3 regions of the Streptomyces sp. NBC_00289 genome follow, and region 3 is predicted to be linked to each of the others. Evidence: predicted binding sites of a transcription regulator. Region 3 holds the regulator's gene; each other region holds the start of a gene.

Region 1 (6,749 bases), 1.2 Mb from region 3:
GCGAGTCTGTGATCAGCTGTGATCCATCTCGCGGTTCGGACGGCTATCTCAACTGTCCTGGCCTTCGGTTACAGTCTTGAACAACGCTGATGACCATCGCATGTCGGGGGTCGTTGCGTGGACAACTAAATACCGCTCATCCAGAGGGGCAGAGGGATACGGCCCGTTGAAGCCCCGGCAACCCTCCAGCCGGTCTCGTCGATCACTGTTGATCATTACGCGAGGCTCCCGGCTAGGGAAGGTGCCAAATCCGTCTTACGGCGAGATGCGTCGTGAGGAAGATGAGGAAAGGGCCTCGCCTCCATGGCTGTGCAGACTGTTGCAAGCACCACCGACTCCGTAGACCTCGGCCCCGCCGCGGCGCTCTCCTGCCGCGAATGCGGCCACCGCGTGCCCCTCGGCCCGGTCTTCGCCTGCGAGGAGTGTTTCGGCCCGCTCGAGATCGCCTACGACTTCTCGGCCTACGACACCGAGGAACTCCGCAAGCGTATCGAGGCGGGCCCCGCGAACATCTGGCGCTACGCGCCGCTGCTGCCCGTCCCGGCCGACGTGGCGGACAAGCCCAACATCAACCCCGGCTGGACCAAGCTCGTCCAGGCCGACAACCTGGCCCGCGAGCTGGGCGTCGACGCCGGCAAGCTCTTCGTCAAGGACGACTCCGGCAACCCGACGCACTCCTTCAAGGACCGTGTCGTCGCGCAGGCCATCGAGGCCGCCCGCGCCTTCGGCTTCACCACCCTCTCCTGCTCCTCCACGGGCAACCTGGCCGGCGCGGTCGGCGCCGCCGCCGCCCGGGCCGGCTTCCGCTCCTGCGTGTTCATCCCGCACGACCTGGAGCAGGGCAAGGTCGTCATGGCCGCGATCTACGGCGGGGAGCTCGTCGGCATCGAGGGCAACTACGACGATGTGAACCGCTTCTGCTCCGAGCTGATCGGCGACCCGGCCGGTGAGGGCTGGGGCTTCGTCAACGTCAACCTGCGGCCGTACTACGCCGAGGGCTCCAAGACGCTGGCGTACGAGATCTGCGAGCAGCTCGGCTGGCGGCTGCCGGACCAGCTGGTCGTGCCGATCGCCTCCGGCTCCCAGCTCACGAAGATCGACAAGGGTCTGCAGGAACTGATCAAGCTCGGGCTCGTCGAGGACAGGCCGTACAGGATCTTCGGCGCGCAGGCGGAGGGCTGTTCCCCGGTGTCGGTCGCCTACAAGGCCGGCCACGACGTCGTCCGACCGCAGAAGCCGGACACCATCGCCAAGTCGCTGGCCATCGGCAACCCGGCCGACGGGCCGTACGTCCTGGACATCGCGCGCCGCACGGGCGGTGCGGTGGAGGACGTCGACGACGAGCAGATCGTGGACGCGATCCGGCTGCTCGCGCGGACCGAGGGCATCTTCGCCGAGACGGCGGGTGGCGTGACGGTGGGTGTCACGAAGAAGCTGATCGAGAACGGTCTTCTCGACCCGACGCTGACGACGGTCGTCCTGAACACCGGTGACGGTCTGAAGACGCTGGACGCCGTGGCCGGTACGGGGCTGACGGCGACCATCCGTCCGAGCCTGGAGTCGTTCCGGGACGCCGGTCTCGCCTGAACCGTCGTTCCTCCCCGCGTCCCTTCGGGGCGCCCACCTGACATGACCGGAGGCCACACCGCATGAGCGTCAACGTCCGCATCCCCACCATCCTCCGCACCTACACGGGCGGCAAGGCCGAGGTGGCGGCCGAGGGCGCCACCCTCGGCGAGGTCATCACCGACCTGGAGAAGAACCACGCCGGTATCGCCGCCCGGGTCCTCGACGACCAGGGCAAGCTGCGCCGCTTCGTCAACGTGTACGTCAACGACGACGACGTGCGCTTCGAGCAGGGCCTGGAGACGGCGACTCCGGACGGGGCGGGCGTGTCGATCATCCCGGCCGTGGCCGGTGGCTGACCGGAGGGATAATTACCCTCGGTAATGCCGATTACCAAGAGTTCACCTGATTGCCCCCTCCGCGAGAGAAGCGGAGGGGGCAATTCTGTATGGTTGAGCGCGGTACAGTTGGGGAACCCGCGGTCATCCGCATGACGGACGCATATGAGTTCAGGCTCCGCATGCGATGAGAAATGGCCAAAGTGTGCGGGCCTTTTGAGTCATTCGCTCCTTTTATGGAGCCCGACTTGACCCGAATTCGGGTGAATTCTCCGTACATTCCCGACCGGTCGTGCCCTGAATTCTCGTCCGATTGACCTGTTGCAGAGGGCAGTTGGGCAGATACATTCGGCCGCGGTCGACGCGTTCCGGCGCACGCCCCCGTCCATGTGGGGGGGTGAGGTCTGACCCGGATCCGCGAAGTGCGGGTCTGTGCAAGGGCCAGTAATAGGGGAGTTAGGCATGGCTCAGGGCACCGTCAAGTGGTTCAACGCGGAGAAGGGGTACGGCTTCATCGCGGTCGACGGTGGTGCGGATGTTTTCGTCCACTACAGCGCGATTCAGATGGACGGTTACCGCACCCTGGAAGAGGGTCAGCGGGTCGATTTCGAGATCTCGCAAGGCCAGAAGGGGCCGCAGGCGGACATGGTCCGACTGGCGACCGGCTGAAGCACGCGCCGACTGACAGCGTCGTTCTTCTGTTCTTCTTCGGAGGGCTCGTATCCCATGGGGAGTCATGGGTTACGAGCCCTTCGGCGTGTCCGGGATCCGTCGCGGACACGCCCGTGACCTGCCGGGGGCGTGTTCGCGCACCGCTGAGCGCCCCCTCGATCCCGGGCAGGCGCTTGCACTCGGCATGGGCGAGTGCTAATCATTGGCGTTAGCACTCTCCAGGTGAGAGTGACAACTAGGACCGGGTCGGTGAGGCCCGCAGGCCGGGTGGGGCAAGGAACCACGAGGCAGGCGAGCCGTCCGTCGCGGGCGCCAGCGCGGTCCGGAGAAATCCACCCCCTGTCCGGGAGGACCACTTCACATGGCCAAGATCATCGCGTTCGACGAGGAGGCACGGCGCGGTCTCGAGCGCGGGATGAACCAGCTCGCCGACGCCGTCAAGGTCACCCTTGGCCCCAAGGGCCGCAACGTCGTCCTCGAGAAGAAGTGGGGCGCGCCCACGATCACCAACGATGGAGTTTCCATCGCCAAGGAGATCGAGCTCGAGGACCCGTACGAGAAGATCGGCGCCGAGCTGGTCAAGGAAGTCGCCAAGAAGACGGACGACGTCGCCGGCGACGGAACGACCACGGCGACCGTGCTCGCCCAGGCGCTGGTGCGCGAGGGTCTGCGCAACGTAGCCGCCGGCGCCAACCCGATGGCCCTCAAGCGCGGTATCGAGAAGGCCGTCGAGGCCGTCTCCGGTGCCCTGCTCGAGCAGGCCAAGGACGTGGAGACCAAGGAGCAGATCGCCTCCACGGCCTCCATCTCCGCCGCCGACACCCAGATCGGCGAGCTCATCGCCGAGGCGATGGACAAGGTCGGCAAGGAAGGCGTCATCACCGTCGAGGAGTCCCAGACCTTCGGTCTGGAGCTGGAGCTCACCGAGGGTATGCGCTTCGACAAGGGCTACATCTCGGCGTACTTCGCCACCGACATGGAGCGGATGGAGGCGTCGCTCGACGACCCGTACATCCTGATCGCCAACTCCAAGATCAGCTCCGTCAAGGACCTGCTCCCGCTCCTCGAGAAGGTCATGCAGTCGGGCAAGCCGCTGCTGATCATCGCCGAGGACGTCGAGGGCGAGGCCCTGTCGACCCTGGTCGTCAACAAGATCCGTGGCACCTTCAAGTCCGTCGCCGTCAAGGCTCCGGGCTTCGGTGACCGCCGCAAGGCCATGCTCGGCGACATCGCCATCCTCACGGGCGGCGAGGTCATCTCCGAGGAGGTCGGCCTCAAGCTGGAGAACGCGAGCATCGACCTGCTCGGTCGCGCTCGCAAGGTCGTCATCACCAAGGACGAGACCACGATCGTGGACGGCGCCGGTTCGGCCGAGCAGGTCCAGGGCCGGGTCAACCAGATCCGTGCCGAGATCGAGAACTCCGACTCGGACTACGACCGCGAGAAGCTCCAGGAGCGTCTGGCGAAGCTGGCCGGCGGCGTGGCCGTCATCAAGGCCGGTGCCGCCACCGAGGTCGAGCTCAAGGAGCGCAAGCACCGCATCGAGGACGCCGTTCGCAACGCGAAGGCGGCCGTCGAGGAGGGCATCGTCGCCGGTGGTGGCGTGGCGCTCATCCAGGCTTCCTCGGTCTTCGAGAAGCTCGAGCTCACGGGTGACGAGGCGACCGGCGCGAACGCCGTGCGGCTCGCCCTGGAGGCCCCGCTCAAGCAGATCGCCGTCAACGGTGGTCTCGAGGGTGGCGTCATCGTCGAGAAGGTGCGCAACCTGCCCGTCGGTCACGGCCTGAACGCCGCGACCGGTGAGTACGTCGACATGATCGCCGAAGGCATCATCGACCCGGCGAAGGTCACGCGCTCTGCCCTGCAGAACGCCGCCTCCATCGCCGCGCTGTTCCTGACCACCGAGGCCGTCATCGCCGACAAGCCGGAGAAGGCCGCCGCCGGCGGCGCCCCCGGCGGCATGCCGGGCGGTGACATGGACTTCTGAGCCTGACGGCTCGGACCCGGTCCGCTCGTACCGAGGGCGGCACTCCCTGGAGACAGGGGGTGCCGCCCTCGGTCGTGTCCGGGATCACAGGGCTGATCCCGCGGGCGGCGGAATGGGGGCGGGGACCCGGAAGTTGACGTTGACGCGCACTCAATGCATGTGCACATACCGTTCGGTTCACCACACGGCAAACCGTTCGGTTCACCACACGTCAGCAGCACCCACCACCAGGAGCCCTCCACGTGACCGCCAGCACCCGGCCCGTCGCCTCCCGCGCCGCGCAGATCCTCTCCCGGCCCGTCTCCATCAACGGCCTGACCGTCCCGAACCGCATCGCGATGGCGCCCATGACGCGGATGTTCTCCCCGGGCGGCGTCCCCGGCGAGGACGTGGTGTCGTACTACGCCCGCCGTGCCGCCGCCGGTGTCGGTCTGATCGTCACCGAGGGCACGTACGTGGGGCACGATTCGGCCGGGCAGAGCGACCGCGTCCCGCGCTTCCACGGCGAGGAGCAGCTCGCGGGCTGGGCGAAGGTCGCCGAGGCCGTGCACGCGGCGGGCGGGAAGATCGTGCCGCAGCTGTGGCACATCGGCATGGTCCGCAAGCAGGGCGAGCCGCCCTTCGCGGACGCCCCCGCCGTCGGCCCCTCCGGCCTGCGCGGCGACGGCACCGAGGACACCGGCAGGGCGATGACCCAGCGCGACCTGGACGACGTCATCGGCGCGTTCGCCGAGGCCGCCGCGGCCGCCGAGCGCATCGGCTTCGACGGCGTGGAACTGCACGGCGCCCACGGCTACCTCGTCGACCAGTTTCTGTGGGCGGGCACCAACCGGCGCACGGACGCCTACGGCGGTGACCTGGTGGCCCGGACGAAGTTCGCGGCGGAGATCGTGGCGGCGGTCCGCGAGACCGTCTCGCCCGAGTTCCCGGTCCTCTTCCGCTACTCCCAGTGGAAGCAGCAGGCCTACGACGCCCGTCTCGCCGAGACCCCGGAGGAGCTGGAGGCCCTGCTCGCCCCGCTGGCCGCGGCCGGTGTCGACGCCTTCCACGCCTCCACCCGCCGCTACTGGCTGCCCGAGTTCGACGGCTCCGACCTCAACCTCGCGGGCTGGACCAAGAAGCTGACCGGGAAGCCCGTCATCACCGTCGGTTCGGTCGGCCTCGACGGCGACTTCCTCAAGGGCTTCCAGGGCGAGGGCTCCCCGGTCAAGGGCATCGACGACCTCCTCGACCGCCTCGAGCGCGACGAGTTCGACATGGTGGCCATCGGCCGCGCCCTGCTCCAGGACCCGGAGTGGGCGGCGAAGGTCCTCGGCGACCGGCTCGACGAGCTGAAGCCGTACGACGCGGCAGCCCTGAAGACCCTGAGCTGAGCCCCGGCTCCGCAGGCCTAGAGGTTGCCGAGGGGCTCGATGTCGACGTGGACCGGGGTGCCCCAGACCCGCAGCACCTCGTAGTCGGTGAACTCGTGCACCAGCCGGTAGGCCATGGCGGCCCGGGGGCCCCGGCGCGCGGCGGCGAGGTACAGCTCCGCCTCGCGCCGGTCGCGGCGCGGGGTGCCGCACAGCTGCCACGCCTGGCCGTTCCACAGCTCCGGAAGCCAGCGCTGCTGCGGCTGCGGCCGGTCCTCCCGGACGCCGTAGCGGGACGACGCCTGCTCGGCCGGCCGAGTGCGCAGGGCGGGACCGTTGATCTCCGCGCGGCGAGCGGCCCGGCGCCTGGTCTCGCACAGCAGACACAGGTCGGGAGCGTTCTCGTCGACGGGCCCTGTGGGGTGTTCGGGGCAGCGGGTGGTGGGCGCGGCCCCGCTGACGCTGTCCTCTAACAGGTCCAGGGCACGCCGCAGATCCGCCTTGACCTCGTGCAGCCGGGTGTCCGGGGTGTCGCCCGTGAGGGACTCCCCGTGCTCGCCGAGGAGACGGAGGGCGCGGCCGAGGGCGGTCAGCTGGGCGTGGTTCATGTCAGTCCGCGTGGTCCTTGAGCTTTTCCGTGTCCAGGGTGATGTTCACGGGGGAGGGGAGTTCGACGGTCGCTCCCCAAGGATACGAGGGGGACTGCTGGTAGCGGCCTTCCTTGGGCTCGCTGAAGACCGTGACGGTGGTGTGTCGCGGTCGATCAGGAGGTAGACGGGGATGTCCGCTTCCTCCATCGTGCCCCGGGGTGGTGGCGGCGGACCGTAGGAGCCG
Region 2 (6,749 bases), 2.4 Mb from region 3:
GGCTCGACGGCGGCGCGGCGGACGACCGCGACACCCGTGGCCTCGTCGCCGGTCTTGCCGAGGTTGCCCTCGAGGACCTTCACGGCGTGGACGAGCGCGGAGCCACCACCGGAGACGATGCCCTCCTCGACCGCGGCGCGGGTCGCGGAGATGGCGTCCTCCAGGCGGTGCTTCTTCTCCTTCAGCTCCACCTCGGTGGCGGCGCCGACCTTGATCACGCACACGCCGCCGGCCAGCTTCGCGAGGCGCTCCTGGAGCTTCTCGCGGTCCCAGTCGGAGTCCGTGTTCTCGATCTCGGCCTTGATCTGGTTGACGCGACCGTGGACTTCCTCGGTCTTGCCGGCACCGTCGACGATCGTGGTGTCGTCCTTGGTGATCGTCACGCGGCGGGCGGAGCCCAGCACGTCCAGGCCGACCTGGTCGAGCTTGAGGCCGACCTCCTCGGCGACGACCGTGGCGCCGGTCAGGATCGCGATGTCCTGGAGCATGGCCTTGCGGCGGTCACCGAAGCCGGGGGCCTTGACCGCGACCGCGTTGAAGGTGCCGCGGATCTTGTTCACGACCAGGGTGGAGAGGGCCTCACCCTCGACGTCCTCGGCGATGATCAGCAGCGGCTTGGAGGAGTTGGTCTGGATGACCTTCTCCAGCAGCGGCAGCAGGTCCTGGATCGACGAGATCTTGCCCTGCGTGATCAGGATGTACGGGTCGTCGAGGACGGCCTCCATACGCTCCTGGTCCGTCACGAAGTACGGCGACAGGTAGCCCTTGTCGAAGGCCATGCCCTCGGTGAAGTCCAGCTCCAGACCGAAGGTGTTGGACTCCTCGACGGTGATGACACCGTCCTTGCCGACCTTGTCCATCGCCTCGGCGATGAGCTCGCCGACCTGGCTGTCCTGGGCGGACAGCCCGGCGACGGCCGCGATGTCGGACTTCTCGTCGATCGGACGGGCGGTGGCGAGGAGCTCCTCGGAGACCGCCTTGACCGCGGCGTCGATGCCCTTCTTCAGGGCGGCCGGGGAGGCACCGGCGGCGACGTTCTTCAGGCCCTCGCGTACGAGCGCCTGGGCCAGCACGGTGGCGGTGGTGGTGCCGTCACCCGCGATGTCGTTGGTCTTGGTCGCCACCTCCTTCACCAGCTGGGCGCCGAGGTTCTCGAACGGGTCCTCGACCTCGACCTCACGGGCGATGGTCACGCCGTCGTTGGTGATGGTGGGGGCGCCGAACTTCTTGTCGATGACGACGTTGCGGCCACGGGGGCCGATCGTCACCTTCACCGTGTCGGCAAGCTTGTTGACGCCGCGCTCGAGGGCGCGACGGGCGTCTTCGTCGAACTTCAGGATCTTCGCCATGGGAGCGTGAGCCCTCTCGGGAATCTAGGTGAAATTGACTGCGCCCCCGACGCCCGGCTCATGTGATCGCGGGGGCCAGGGGCGCAGCTCAATGCAATGTGCTTCGAAGCGGATTACTTCTCGATGATCGCGAGGACGTCGCGAGCCGAGAGGACGAGGTACTCCTCGCCGTTGTACTTCACTTCGGTGCCGCCGTACTTGCTGTACAGCACGATGTCGCCGGTCTTCACGTCGAGCGGCAGGCGCTCGCCGTTCTCGAAGCGGCCCGGACCGACGGCCAGGACGACGCCCTCCTGGGGCTTCTCCTTGGCCGTGTCCGGGATGACCAGGCCAGAGGCGGTGGTCTGCTCGGCGTCGAGCGGCTGGACCACAATGCGGTCCTCGAGCGGCTTGATGGCAACCTTGGAGCTGGTGGTCGTCACGATCCGACCTCCCCCTTCGGAGATCTCACGGGGCTAACTGTCTGGGGTCGCGCCCAGGTCGATCCGTCGTCGCGGGTGCCGGACCTGCCTGTCGCTGGTTGGCACTCTCCCGGGGGGAGTGCCAAAGCCGAGACTATGACCGCGATTAGCACTCGGTCAAGCGGAGTGCCAATTGCCTGCGGCGCGTGGCGGGGTTTTCACCTGGGTGCGGCCCCGTCTGGCCCCCTTCTCGGGTGGGCGTTGCCGGGGGCTGCCGCCCCCAGGCCCCCGCTTCGGCCCTGCGGTCCTCGTCCTCAAACGCCGGACCGGCTCAATATGGCCCGCTGTTCAGAGGTAGTCCTCCAGTCGGCCCACCGTCAGGCCGCGTTCCTGTGTCTCGCGCAGCAGTCGGGTGGTGCGTTTCACGAGGGTCAGGCCCGTCGACTCGCCCGAGGCCACCGACACGATGTCGCCGGGCCGCAGGCGTGGCTCGCCGTATGTGTACGTCAGGGTGCCGCCGCCCTCCAGCGACGCGCGCCAGCGGACGACCGCCGAGAGGCCGCAGTCGGCGGCCGCGCGCAGGGTGTTCGTGTCGTACGTGCCGTACGGGGGCCGGAAGAAGCGGGGGCGGATGCCGAAGCGGGACGTGAGCTTGTCCTGCTGGCCGCAGATCTCGGCGCGCTGGCCGGCGTAGGGCAGGCCGCGCAGGGCGGGGTGGTCGAGGGTGTGGTTCTGGACCCTCGCGCCGACCGCCTGCAGTCGCGCGAAGTGGCCGTACCCCGGGCCGACGACACTGTCCGTGAGGAACAGGCTGACGGGGAGCCGCAGTTCACGGACCATGTCGACGAACCGCGGGTCCTGCTCGGCGCCGTCGTCGTAGGTGAGGAAGACGACTCGGTCGCGGGTGCGCACCCGGTCCACCACGGGCGGCAGACCGGGGCCCGCCGTACGGGCGGCGGGGGGCCGGGCGCGCACCCGCGGGGCCGGGGGCAGCGGGAGCGCGAGTCCCCAGCGGCGGTACGCGGGCTCTGCCGACGTGGCCGGTTCGTGCGGCCGTACCCGCTGGGCCGCCTTCTTGCTCAGCCGTTCGATGGGGTCGACGGACTGGGCGCAGCCGGCGAGGAGCGCCAGCCCCAGCAGTCCGGCCACCAGTGTCAGCACCCGTGCCCGCCGGGGAGCGAGAGCTCGCGGAAGCACCGGGGTCCGCGGTCCCGCCCGCAGCCTCACAGGTAGTCCTCGAGGCGGGCCACCGCGTATCCCCTGGCGGTGATCTTGTCGAGGAAACGGCGGATCATGTCGGGCATCGTGCCCTTCCAGTCCCGTCTGCCCCGGAAGTGACTGAGGACGATGTCACCCGGATGGATGTCGCGGTCCCACTCGCGGTACTCCCAGTGGTCGACGAAGACCTCCTCGGCCCAGAGGGGGGCGTACCTGATGCCGCAGGATTTGGCGGCGCGCAGGGTGTCCGCGTCGTAGTTGCCGTAGGGCGGGCGGAAGAGGGCGGGGCGCCTGCCGTACTGCTTCTCGATCACGTCCTGCATGCCGCAGATCTCCCGCTTCTGGCGGGCGTAGGACAGGGCCGGCAGGTAGGGGTGGTGCAGGGTGTGGTTGTTCAGGTTCACCCCCGACTCCCGCATCCTGCGGAAGTAGCCGTAGTCCTTCCTGATCAGGAAGTCGCTGAGGAAGGCGGTGTACGGGATCTTCAGGTCGCTCGTCATGCGCAGGAACGCCGGGTCCTTCTCGGCGCCGTCGTCGATGGTGAGGAAGACGATCTTCTGGCGGGTGGGGACGGTGGTGAAGACCGGGGGGAGGCGCAGTTCGTCGTGGTCGTGCACTTCGAAACCCTTGCGGGTCCTGATCACCGGCTTCTCCGCGGGCGGCGCCGGTGCCGTCAGCGGGACCCGAGCCAGGCCCCAGCGCCGCGCGGCGGCGACCCGGGCGGTGTGCGCGGCGCGCAGCTTCTCGGCGTAGCCCTGGAGGGCGCGGGCCGGGGCCGCGCGCAGGGGTTGCTGTCCATGGGCCGGCCGCACCTCCGTGGATCCGCCCTGTGCGCAGCCCGCGGCGAGGGCGGCGACGGCGAGCACGGCGACCGCGCCGCGCGGCGGGAATCGCCGAGCTGACCGATTTTTGTAATTTTGTCCTACTACTCGCATGGGGCCGGATCCTCGCAGGTCACCGCCTCCGTCCCCGGCCGACACCCCGGCTCGCACGGCCGCCGGAGGCGGACCGTCCACCGACTGGCCCACAATGAGCCGGTGAACGACCTGGACGCCCTCCTCACCCCCGAAGGCCGCGCTCTCCTCGACGAGGTGCGTGACACCGACCCGGCGCACGAACTCGCCGTCGCCACCCGGCTGCGCCGCGAGCACCCCGCCGAACTGGTGTCGGCGGCGCTCGGGCAGGCGCGGCTGCGGCAACGGGCGGCGGCGAAGTTCGGGGCCGAGGACGCGGGGCGGATGTTCTTCACGCCGAACGGGGTCGAGCAGTCCACCCGGACGACCGTCGCGACCTACCGCGCGGAACGCCTCAAGGCCCTCGGCGTCACCTCCGTCGCCGACCTGTGCTGCGGCATCGGCGGGGACGCTATCGCGCTGGCCCGTGCCGGGATCCGGGTCCTGGCCGTGGACCGGGACCCGCTGACGGCGGCGACGGCGCGCGCGAACGCGGAGACGCTGGGTCTCACCGACCTGATCGAGGTGGTGGAGGCGGACGTCACCGAGGTGGACACGGCCGGCTGGGACGCCGTGTTCGTCGACCCCGGCCGGCGCGGGGGCCGCGGACGGATCTTCGACCCCGAGGGGTACTCGCCCCCGCTCTCGTGGGCGGTGGAGGCGGCCCGCAGGGCACCGCTGGCCGCGCTGAAGATCGCTCCCGGCATCCCGCACGAGGCGGTGCCCGCCGAGGCCGAGGCGGAGTGGATCTCCGACCGCGGGGACGTGAAGGAGGCGGTGCTGTGGTTCGGCACCGAGCCCGGCGCGGTGCGCGCGACCCTGCTGCCGGGACCGCGCACCGTGCTCTCCACCGGCCTGCCCGATCCGCGGGTGCGACCGGTGGGGCGTTACCTGTACGAGCCGGACGGCGCCGTCATCCGGGCCCATCTGGTGGCCGAGGTGGCCCAACAGCTCGACGGCGGCCTGATCGACGAGACCATCGCGTACGTCACCGCCGACGAACCGCGGCCGACGCCGTACGCCTCGCCGTACGAGATCACCGACCAACTCCCCTTCAACCTGAAGAAGTTGAAGGCACTGCTGCGGGAGCGGGAGGTCGGGATCCTGACCGTGAAGAAGCGGGGGTCGGCGGTCGAGCCGGAGGAACTGCGCAGGAAGGTCAAGCCGCAGGGGCGCAACGCGGCCACCGTCTTCCTGACACGCGTCGCGGGTGCGCCGACCATGCTGGTCGGCGCCCCCGTGGCCCCTACTAGCGGTGGGACGTCTTGAGGGGGCCCAGGTGCGGCTCGGCGGCCACCGGGCCGGACCGGGTCGCGGCCGCGTCGCCGCCGTCGGCGCGCGAGGGAACGCCCGCGCGCTCGGTTCGTCGCTCGTCGCCGGGACGCCGTTGTCGTACGGCTGGTACACGAACCGGCTGCCGCTCGCGCTGATCGAGGCGCCCGCCGTGGTCAGCGCGCCCGGGGTGACCGAGGCGGTGGGGCCGAACGCGATCGCGGCCCGCATGCCCGCTGACCGATGGTCGAACCCGGGTCACGAACATGGTCGAATCCGGGTCACGAACCGCACTCGGCCGCCCGCGCCAGCAGCAGGTCCCGCTCGCGTTCGTTGCGCGCCAGCCCCGCCGCCCGTACGAACTCCTCGCGGGCCTCCGCCGTACGCCCCAGCCGCGTCAGCAGATCCCCCCGCACGCTCGGCAGCAAGTGGTAGTCCCGCAGGGCGGGTTCCGCGGTGAGGGCGTCGACGAGTTCCAGCGCCGGGGCGGGCCCCTCGGCCATCGACACCGCGACGGCGCGGTTGAGCTCGACGACCGGGGACGGGGCGCGGGCCGCGAGCAGGGCGTACAGGGTGGCGATCCGCGGCCAGTCGGTTGCCTCGTAGGAGTACGCGAGGGCGTGACAGGCGGCGATGGCCGCCTGGAGGGCGTACGGGCCCGGGGCGCCGGTCGCGGTGGCGGTGGCGCGGTCCAGGGCGGTGATGCCGCGGCCGATGAGCATGCGGTTCCAGCGGCGGCGGTTCTGGTCCTTGAGGAGGACGGGCTCGCCGCCGGGACCGGTGCGGGTGGCGGCGCGGGAGGTCTGGAACTCCAGGAGCGAGACCAGGCCGTGCACCTCGGCCTCCTTCGGCATCAGTCCGGCGAGCACCCGCGCGAGGCGCAGGGCGTCCTCGCACAGACCGGGGCGCAGCCAGTCGTCGCCGGCCGTGGCGGCGTAGCCCTCGTTGAAGACGAGGTAGATGACGTCGAGGACGGAGCCGAGGCGGGCCTCGCGGTCGGGCCCGTAGGGCACCTCGAACGCCACGTTCCGCTTTGCCAGGGTCCGCTTCGCGCGCACGATGCGCTGGGCGACGGTCGGCTCCGGGACCAGGAACGCGCGGGCGATCTCGGTCGTCGTCAGACCGCCGAGCAGGCGCAGTGTGAGCGCGGTGCGGGCCTCGGCGGACAGCACGGGGTGGCAGGCGGTGAAGACCAGCCGGAGCAGGTCGTCGTCGATGTCGTCGGGGTCGGCGAGGGCGGCGGGCTCCTCGGGCGGCACCGTCGTCTCCAGGTCGCGGCCGATCTCCTGGAGCTTGCGCGCGTAGTTCTCCCGGCGTCGGATCAGGTCGACCGCGCGGCGCCTGGCGGCGACCATCAGCCAGGCACCGGGGTTGTCCGGCACCCCGTCCCTCGGCCACTGCTCCAGTGCGGCGACCAGCGCGTCCTGCGCCAGTTCCTCGGCGATGCCGACGTCCCGGACGATACGGGCGACGCCGGCGATGATGCGCGGCGACTCGATACGGAAGACGGTCTCGACGGTGCGGCGAGCGTCCGCGCCGGTGCCGGCTTCCGACCT
Region 3 (6,749 bases):
GAGGTAGGCAGGTGTGGGCGACTGTGTCACGCGATCACCCTATGCAGCGACCGCCCGCTCCGCACAGGGAAACGGATCACTTCCCCTCGACGGGACGGCACTGCGGATCGGTCTGGCACCAGATGGTCCGCGTGACGGTCACCGTGGCGGTGGGTCCCTGGCCGGGGTTGTTCACCCGCGGCGCGGTCGTGGCGTCGCAGTTGCCGAGCCCGTCCACGTGGAACCGCACCCTGCCGCCCACCTTGGCGGTGAGATCGCCGCGCACACAGGCGCCGTTGACCGCGCGGGTGACCTTGCCGGTGACGGTGATGTCCTGCCCGCCGTCCGTCTCACCCTTGCAGTCGACGGCCGCGACGGTGTTCTCGGTGGCCGAGGGCGCGGAGGAGGTCGACCCGTTCCTGTCGTAGGAGGCGGTGCAGGTGAGCCAGCGCACGTTCACGTCCTGCCGCTCCAGCCGCTTCGTCGCCGTCTGGTCGGTCGTGAACGCCACGCTCGCGGAACTCAGTCCGTTCGGATCGCAGGCGGCCGCACCGCCCACGACGACCACCGCGAACACGGCCGCGCCCGCCACCCGCCGACCCCGTGGCCGACGCCAAATCCGCCTCAAAGCCCCCATGGAAGGCAGCCTGCCACTGACCCCGCCGCCACGGAAGGGCGCATACGGCCACTCCCACGCCCGCGTGCGCCCCGCGGTCAGCCGAGCAGCAGCAACCACTCCTGGAGTTCCACGAGGTTGCCCTCCGGGTCCTTGAGATGGGCCACCCGCAGACGGTCCGTCATGAGGACCGGGCCGCGCAGCAGGGTCGCGCCGCGGGTCGCGAGGTCGGCGCAGTAGGTGTCCAGGTCGTCCACGCGCAGCACGACCAGGGAGCGGTGGCCGCTCGCCTCGTCGCCCAGTTCGCCCAGCACCTCGGCCATCATCGCCCGGTCCTGGAGGGCGATGCCCGCCGAACCGGCCGCCGGGCTGAACTTCTCGTACGGCCCGGCCGTCGCCCCCGACTGCGGTCTGAGGCCGAGGACTTCGGCGTAGAAGCGGTAACAGGCCGGGAAGTCGGTGACGAGCAGGCGTACCTGTGCGAGTTCCACTGTGTGCACTCCGGATTCAGGACCAGCGGCCGGTACGGCCGAGCAGCAGGGCGGTCGCCGCCGTTCCGGCGGTCGAGGTGCGCAGCACGGTGGGACCCAGCCGGTACGCCTTCGCGCCGGCCTCCTCGAACAGCGCCAGCTCCTCGGGCGAGACACCGCCCTCGGGCCCGACGACCAGCACGATCTCACCCTCGGCGGGAAGTGCGGCCGTCGCGAGCGGTTCGCTGCCGTACTCCCGGTCCTCGTGCAGTACGGCGGCGAAGTCGGCTTTGGCGAGAAGTGCCGCAACCTGCTTGCTCGTCGACGCGTCCGCGACCTCGGGGAAGCGGACCCGGCGGGACTGCTTGCCGGCCTCGCGGGCGGTGGCGCGCCACTTGGCGAGGGCCTTCAGGCCGCGCTCGCCCCTCCACTGCGTGACGCAGCGGGCGGCGGCCCACGGCACGATCGCGTCGACGCCGGTCTCGGTCATCGTCTCCACGGCCAGCTCGCCCCGGTCCCCCTTGGGGAGGGCCTGGACGACGGTGATCCGGGGCTCCCGCGGCGGTTCCTCGGACACACCGGTCAGGTGCAGCACCAGCCGGTCCTTGCCCTCGGCGGCCGTCACCTCGCCCTCGGCCCACCGTCCGGCGCCGTCCGTGAGGACGACCGTCTCCCCGGGCCGCAGCCGCTTCACCGAGACGGCGTGCCGGCCCTCGGGGCCGTCGAGGACGTACTCTCCGCCGTCGCCCGCGCGGAGGTGCTCGACCACGAACACCGGGGCCGTCATCGGTCCCCGCCCGCCGCCGGGAACACCGACAACGCTGTCCTGGCGGCGTCGAGTTCGGCGGCCAGTACCTCGACGAGCCGTCCCGCCGGCAGGTCGCGGGCCATCCGGTGGCCCTGCCCGGCCCACAGCGCCATGCCCTGCGCGTCGCCCGCCTTGGCGGCCGCCTTGCGCAGCGGCGAGGTCAGGTGGTGGATCTCGGGGTAGGCGGGGGGCGCGTACGGGCCGTGCTCGCGCATGAAGCGGTTGACCAGACCGCGGGCCGGCCGGCCCGAGAAGGCGCGGGTCAGCTCGGTGCGGACGAACAGCGGATTGGTCAGCGCCTGCTTGTGCACGGCGTTCGCGCCGGACTCGGGGGTGGCGAGGAACGCCGTGCCGAGCTGGGCCGCGACGGCGCCCGCGGCGAGCACGGCGGCGATCTGGCTGCCGCGCATGATGCCGCCGGCGGCGACGACCGGTATGTCCACGGTCTCGCACACCTGGGCGACCAGCGACAGCAGTCCGACGCCGGAGCCGTCCGCCTCCGGGAGGTCACGGTGGGTGCCCTGGTGGCCACCCGCCTCCACGCCCTGGGCGATCACCGCGTCGGCGCCCGCCCGCTGCACGGCGAGTGCCTCCTCCACGGTGGTCGCGGTGGCCAGGGTGAGGGTGCCGACGCGGCGCAGGGACTCCAGGGTGTCCGGGCCCGGGACGCCGAAGTGGAAGGAGACCACCGGCACCGGGTTGTCCAGCAGCACCGCGAGCTTGGCGTCGTAGCCGTCGTCGCGGCCGCTGTCCGGGTCACCGAGCTCGGTCTCGTACCAGGAGGCCTCGCCCGCCAGCTGGTGGGCGTAGACGTCCACGGTGGCCGGCGGGTGGGGGGCCGGACCGGCCGTGCCGCCCGCGCCGGGACCGGGGTACTCCGGCTGCGGCATGAAGAGGTTCACGCCGAACGGGCGGCCGGTGAGCCCCCGCAGCTGCTTGATGTCCTCGTACATCCCGTCCGCGGTCTTGTACCCGGCGGCCAGGAAACCCAGCCCGCCCGCCTCGGACACGGCGGCGGCGAGCTGCGGTACGGAGACGCCGCCCGCCATGGGGGCCTGCACGATCGGATGAGGGCAGAGATCGGTCAGTGCGGAGGACATGACGGCATGTTGTCACGTCCTCCGAACAAGTCCGAATCCGGCCTTCCGCCCGGCATAGGCCACCGGCATCCGGGTCCGGACGGCCTTGGTCAACGACCGTTGAAGGCGTCCTTGAGCCGCGAGAACAGCCCCTGCTGACCCGGCTGGAACTGCCCGGTCGGCCGCTCCTCGCCGCGCAGCTTGGCGAGCTCCCGCAGCAGCCGCTCCTGCTCCGGGTCCAGCTTGCTCGGGGTCATGACCTCGACGTGGACGATCAGGTCGCCGCGTCCGCCGCCGCGCAGGTGCGTGATGCCACGCCCGTGCAGCGGGATCGACTGGCCGGACTGGGTGCCCGGACGGATGTCGACCTCCTCCATCCCGTCGAGGGTCTCCAGCGGCACCTTGGTGCCGAGGGAGGCCGCCGTCATCGGGATGGTGACCGTGCAGTGCAGGTCGTCGCCGCGCCGCTGGAAGGTCGAGTGCGGCAGCTCGTGGATCTCGACGTAGAGGTCGCCGGCGGGACCGCCGCCGGGGCCGACCTCGCCCTCGCCCGCGAGCTGGATGCGGGTGCCGTTGTCGACACCGGCGGGGATCTTCACCGTCAGCGTCCGACGCGAGCGCACCCGCCCGTCGCCCGCGCACTCCGGACACGGAGTGGGGACCACGGTGCCGAAACCCTGGCACTGCGGGCACGGCCGCGAGGTCATGACCTGGCCGAGGAAGGACCGCGTGACCTGCGACACCTCACCGCGTCCGCGGCACATGTCACACGTCTGGGCGGAGGTGCCCGGCGCCGCGCCCTCACCGTTGCAGGTGGTGCAGACGATCGCCGTGTCGACCTGGATGTCCTTCGTGGTGCCGAAGGCCGCCTCGTCGAGCTCGATCTCCAGCCGGATCATCGCGTCCTGGCCGCGCCGCGTGCGCGAGCGCGGGCCCCGCTGGGACGCCGTACCGAAGAACGCGTCCATGATGTCCGAGAAGTTCCCGAAGCCCCCGGCCCCGAAGCCGCCCGCGCCGGCGCCGCCCGCCTGCGAGAGGGGGTCGCCGCCGAGGTCGTAGACCTGCTTCTTCTGCGGATCCGACAACACCTCGTAGGCGGCGTTGATCTCCTTGAACCGCTCCTGGGTCTTCGGGTCCGGGTTGACGTCCGGGTGCAGCTCGCGAGCGAGCCGCCGGAAGGCCTTCTTGATCTCTTCCTGCGACGCGTCACGGCGCACGCCGAGAACGGCGTAGTAGTCCGTGGCCACCTACGACTCCGCCAGGATCTGTCCGACGTACCGTGCCACTGCGCGTACCGCTCCCATCGTTCCCGGGTAATCCATGCGGGTCGGTCCGACCACGCCGAGCTTGGCTACTGCCTCGCCGCCCGAACCGTAACCGACCGACACCACAGAAGTGGAGTTGAGTCCCTCATAGGCGTTCTCGTGACCGATGCGTACGGTCATGCCCGAATCCCCCGCCTCGCCAAGCAACTTGAGAAGCACGACCTGCTCCTCCAGCGCCTCCAGGACGGGCCGGATGGTGAGGGGGAAGTCATGTCCGAAGCGGGTCAGATTGGCGGTCCCGCCGATGATCAGCCGCTCCTCGTTCTCCTCGACGAGCGTCTCCAGGAGGGTGGAGAGCACCGTCGTGACCGTACCGCGGTCCTCGGCGTCGAAGCCCTCCGGGAGGTCCTCCACGAGCCGCGGGACGTCACTGAAGCGGCGGCCCGCCACCCGGCTGTTGAGCCGCGCCCGCAGATCCGCGAGCGAGGCCTCCCCGAAGGGCGCCGGGGCGTCCACCATCCGCTGCTCGACCCGGCCCGTGTCCGTGATCAGCACGAGCATCAGCCGGGCGGGGGCGAGCGCGAGCAGTTCGACGTGCCGCACGGTCGAGCGGGTCAGCGACGGGTACTGCACGACGGCGACCTGCCGGGTGAGCTGGGCGAGCAGCCGCACGGTGCGCGCCACGACGTCGTCGAGGTCGACCGCGCCGTCGAGGAAGTTCTGGATGGCGCGCCGCTCGGGCGCGGTCATGGGCTTGACCCCCGCGAGCTTGTCGACGAACAGCCGGTAGCCCTTGTCGGTGGGGATGCGCCCGGCGCTGGTGTGCGGCTGGGCGATGTACCCCTCGTCCTCGAGGGCGGCCATGTCGTTGCGGACGGTGGCCGGGGACACGCCGAGACTGTGTCGCTCGGTGAGCGCCTTCGAGCCGACCGGCTCCTCGGTGCCCACGTAGTCCTGGACGATGGCGCGCAACACCTTGAGCCTGCGTTCACTCAGCACCGCGCTCACCTCCAGATGTCGTCCCCCGGACCATTCCTGGCACTCTGTCCGTTCGAGTGCCAGCACTCCCGGCCCAGTGTACGGCCGGGGGGTGCACCCCGGGCAAGGCCGGTCGCACGGCTCGGTGCCGAGCGGGTCCGCGCGGCGCCCGACAGGTCCGCGCCGGCCGCCCGGCGGGAAGACGACGACAGGGCCCGTCATGGCGTCACCCACCCGTTGTCCCGCCCCGGGCGGGCGGGAACGCGGAGACAGGGCCTAGCGTCGCGGTATGACGGTGACTTGGGAAGAGCTGGGGTGGGAGCGGCTGGCGTCCGGGGTCGGGCGGTGCAGGCTGCCGGGATGGGACTGCACGGCGGGACTGGTCGTCGGGGCGGGCGCGGCCCTGATGGTGGACGCCGGGTCCAGCCTCGAGGAGGGCGGCCGGCTGCGGGCCCGGGCGGCGGAGCTGGCCGGCGGAGATGTGACCCATCTCGCGCTCACCCATCCCCACTTCGACCACGTCTTCGGGGCGGCCGCGTTCGCGGACGCGGAGGTGTTCGGCGCGGTGGGCGTCGACACGGTGCTCGCCCACGCGGGCCGGGCGGAGCTGCGCGCGGACGCGGTGCGCAACGGGCTGGACGAGCGGGCGGCGGGCGCGGCGGTGGACGCCCTCGCCCCGCCCCGGCACCACGTCAGCGGCGAGTGGACCCTCGACCTGGGCGGCCGGCAGGTCCTGCTGGCGAACGTGGGCCCCGGTCACACGGCCCACGACCTGGTGGTGCTGGTGCCAGGCGACCCGGAGGTCGTCTTCTGCGGCGACCTGGTCGAGGAGTCCGGAGAGCCGCAGGCGGGACCCGACGCCGTACCGTCGCGCTGGCCCGACGCCCTCGACCGGCTGCTGGGCCTCGGCGGCGAGGACGCGCTGTACGTGCCCGGCCACGGCGCCGCCGTGGACGCGTCGTTCGTGCGGGCGCAGCGGGACGCCCTGGCGGCCCGTTTCGGCGTGTCGCGGGGGCCGTCGTAGCGGCTTCGGGACGCCTTCTCCTATCGTCATCCGAATGCTCCCACCCGTCTCCCGCCACCACCCCTCCGACGAGGGTCCTTCGGGCCCGCGGCGCCGTCTGTACTCTCCGGACCTGACCCCGCCGTGGAAGAAGCCCAAGCCCGCGCCCGAGGTGCCGGCGGAACCGGGTCTCGTGGTGGAGGAGCCGGGGACCGGCTTCTGCGGCGCGGTGGTCCGCTGCGAGGCCGGCACGGTCACCCTGGAGGACCGTTTCGGAAAGCACCGGGTGTTCCCGATGGAGCCGCGCGGCTTCCTCCTGGAGGGCCGCGTGGTGACGCTCGTACGCCCCACCGGACAGGCTCCGGTACGGCCCTCCCGCACCGCCTCCGGTTCGGTCGCCGTCCCCGGCGCACGCGCGCGCGTGGCCCGCGCCGGGCGCATCTACGTCGAGGGCCGGCACGACGCCGAACTGGTCGAGCGGGTGTGGGGCGACGACCTGCGCATCGAGGGCGTGGTGGTCGAGTACCTGGAGGGCGTCGACGACCTGCCCG

What was found. The regulator HrcA, encoded in region 3, represses chaperone genes, less so after heat shock. The targets are predictions, from matches to a motif close to TTNGCACTCNGNNNNNCNGAGTGCNAA.
Positions count from the first base shown of each region.
Region 1: groL (chaperonin GroEL) is a predicted target of HrcA. The motif match lies at 2,749-2,775, and genes of this name have one in related genera.
Region 2: groES (co-chaperone GroES) is a predicted target of HrcA. The motif match lies at 1,917-1,943, and genes of this name have one in related genera.

Region 1 covers NZ_CP108046.1:5,574,619-5,581,367, forward strand. The annotation lists SAM riboswitch class I at 134-288, shown strand; gene thrC (threonine synthase) at 304-1,587, shown strand; gene OG985_RS25345 (MoaD/ThiS family protein) at 1,650-1,925, shown strand; gene OG985_RS25350 (cold-shock protein) at 2,367-2,573, shown strand; gene groL (chaperonin GroEL) at 2,938-4,563, shown strand; gene OG985_RS25360 (NADH:flavin oxidoreductase) at 4,806-5,936, shown strand; gene OG985_RS25365 (hypothetical protein) at 5,954-6,523, opposite strand.
Region 2 covers NZ_CP108046.1:4,343,442-4,350,190, forward strand. The annotation lists gene groL (chaperonin GroEL) at 1-1,349, opposite strand, end outside; gene groES (co-chaperone GroES) at 1,463-1,771, opposite strand; gene OG985_RS19605 (polysaccharide deacetylase family protein) at 2,099-2,947, opposite strand; gene OG985_RS19610 (polysaccharide deacetylase family protein) at 2,974-3,903, opposite strand; gene OG985_RS19615 (methyltransferase domain-containing protein) at 4,006-5,190, shown strand; gene OG985_RS19620 (RNA polymerase sigma factor) at 5,475-6,692, opposite strand.
Region 3 covers NZ_CP108046.1:6,792,571-6,799,319, reverse strand. The annotation lists gene OG985_RS30790 (S41 family peptidase) at 1-30, opposite strand, end outside; gene OG985_RS30785 (hypothetical protein) at 77-616, opposite strand; gene OG985_RS30780 (VOC family protein) at 694-1,086, opposite strand; gene OG985_RS30775 (16S rRNA (uracil(1498)-N(3))-methyltransferase) at 1,103-1,852, opposite strand; gene OG985_RS30770 (nitronate monooxygenase) at 1,849-2,973, opposite strand; gene dnaJ (molecular chaperone DnaJ) at 3,063-4,199, opposite strand; gene hrcA (heat-inducible transcriptional repressor HrcA) at 4,200-5,216, opposite strand; gene OG985_RS30755 (MBL fold metallo-hydrolase) at 5,485-6,219, shown strand; gene OG985_RS30750 (DUF3097 domain-containing protein) at 6,254-6,749, shown strand, end outside.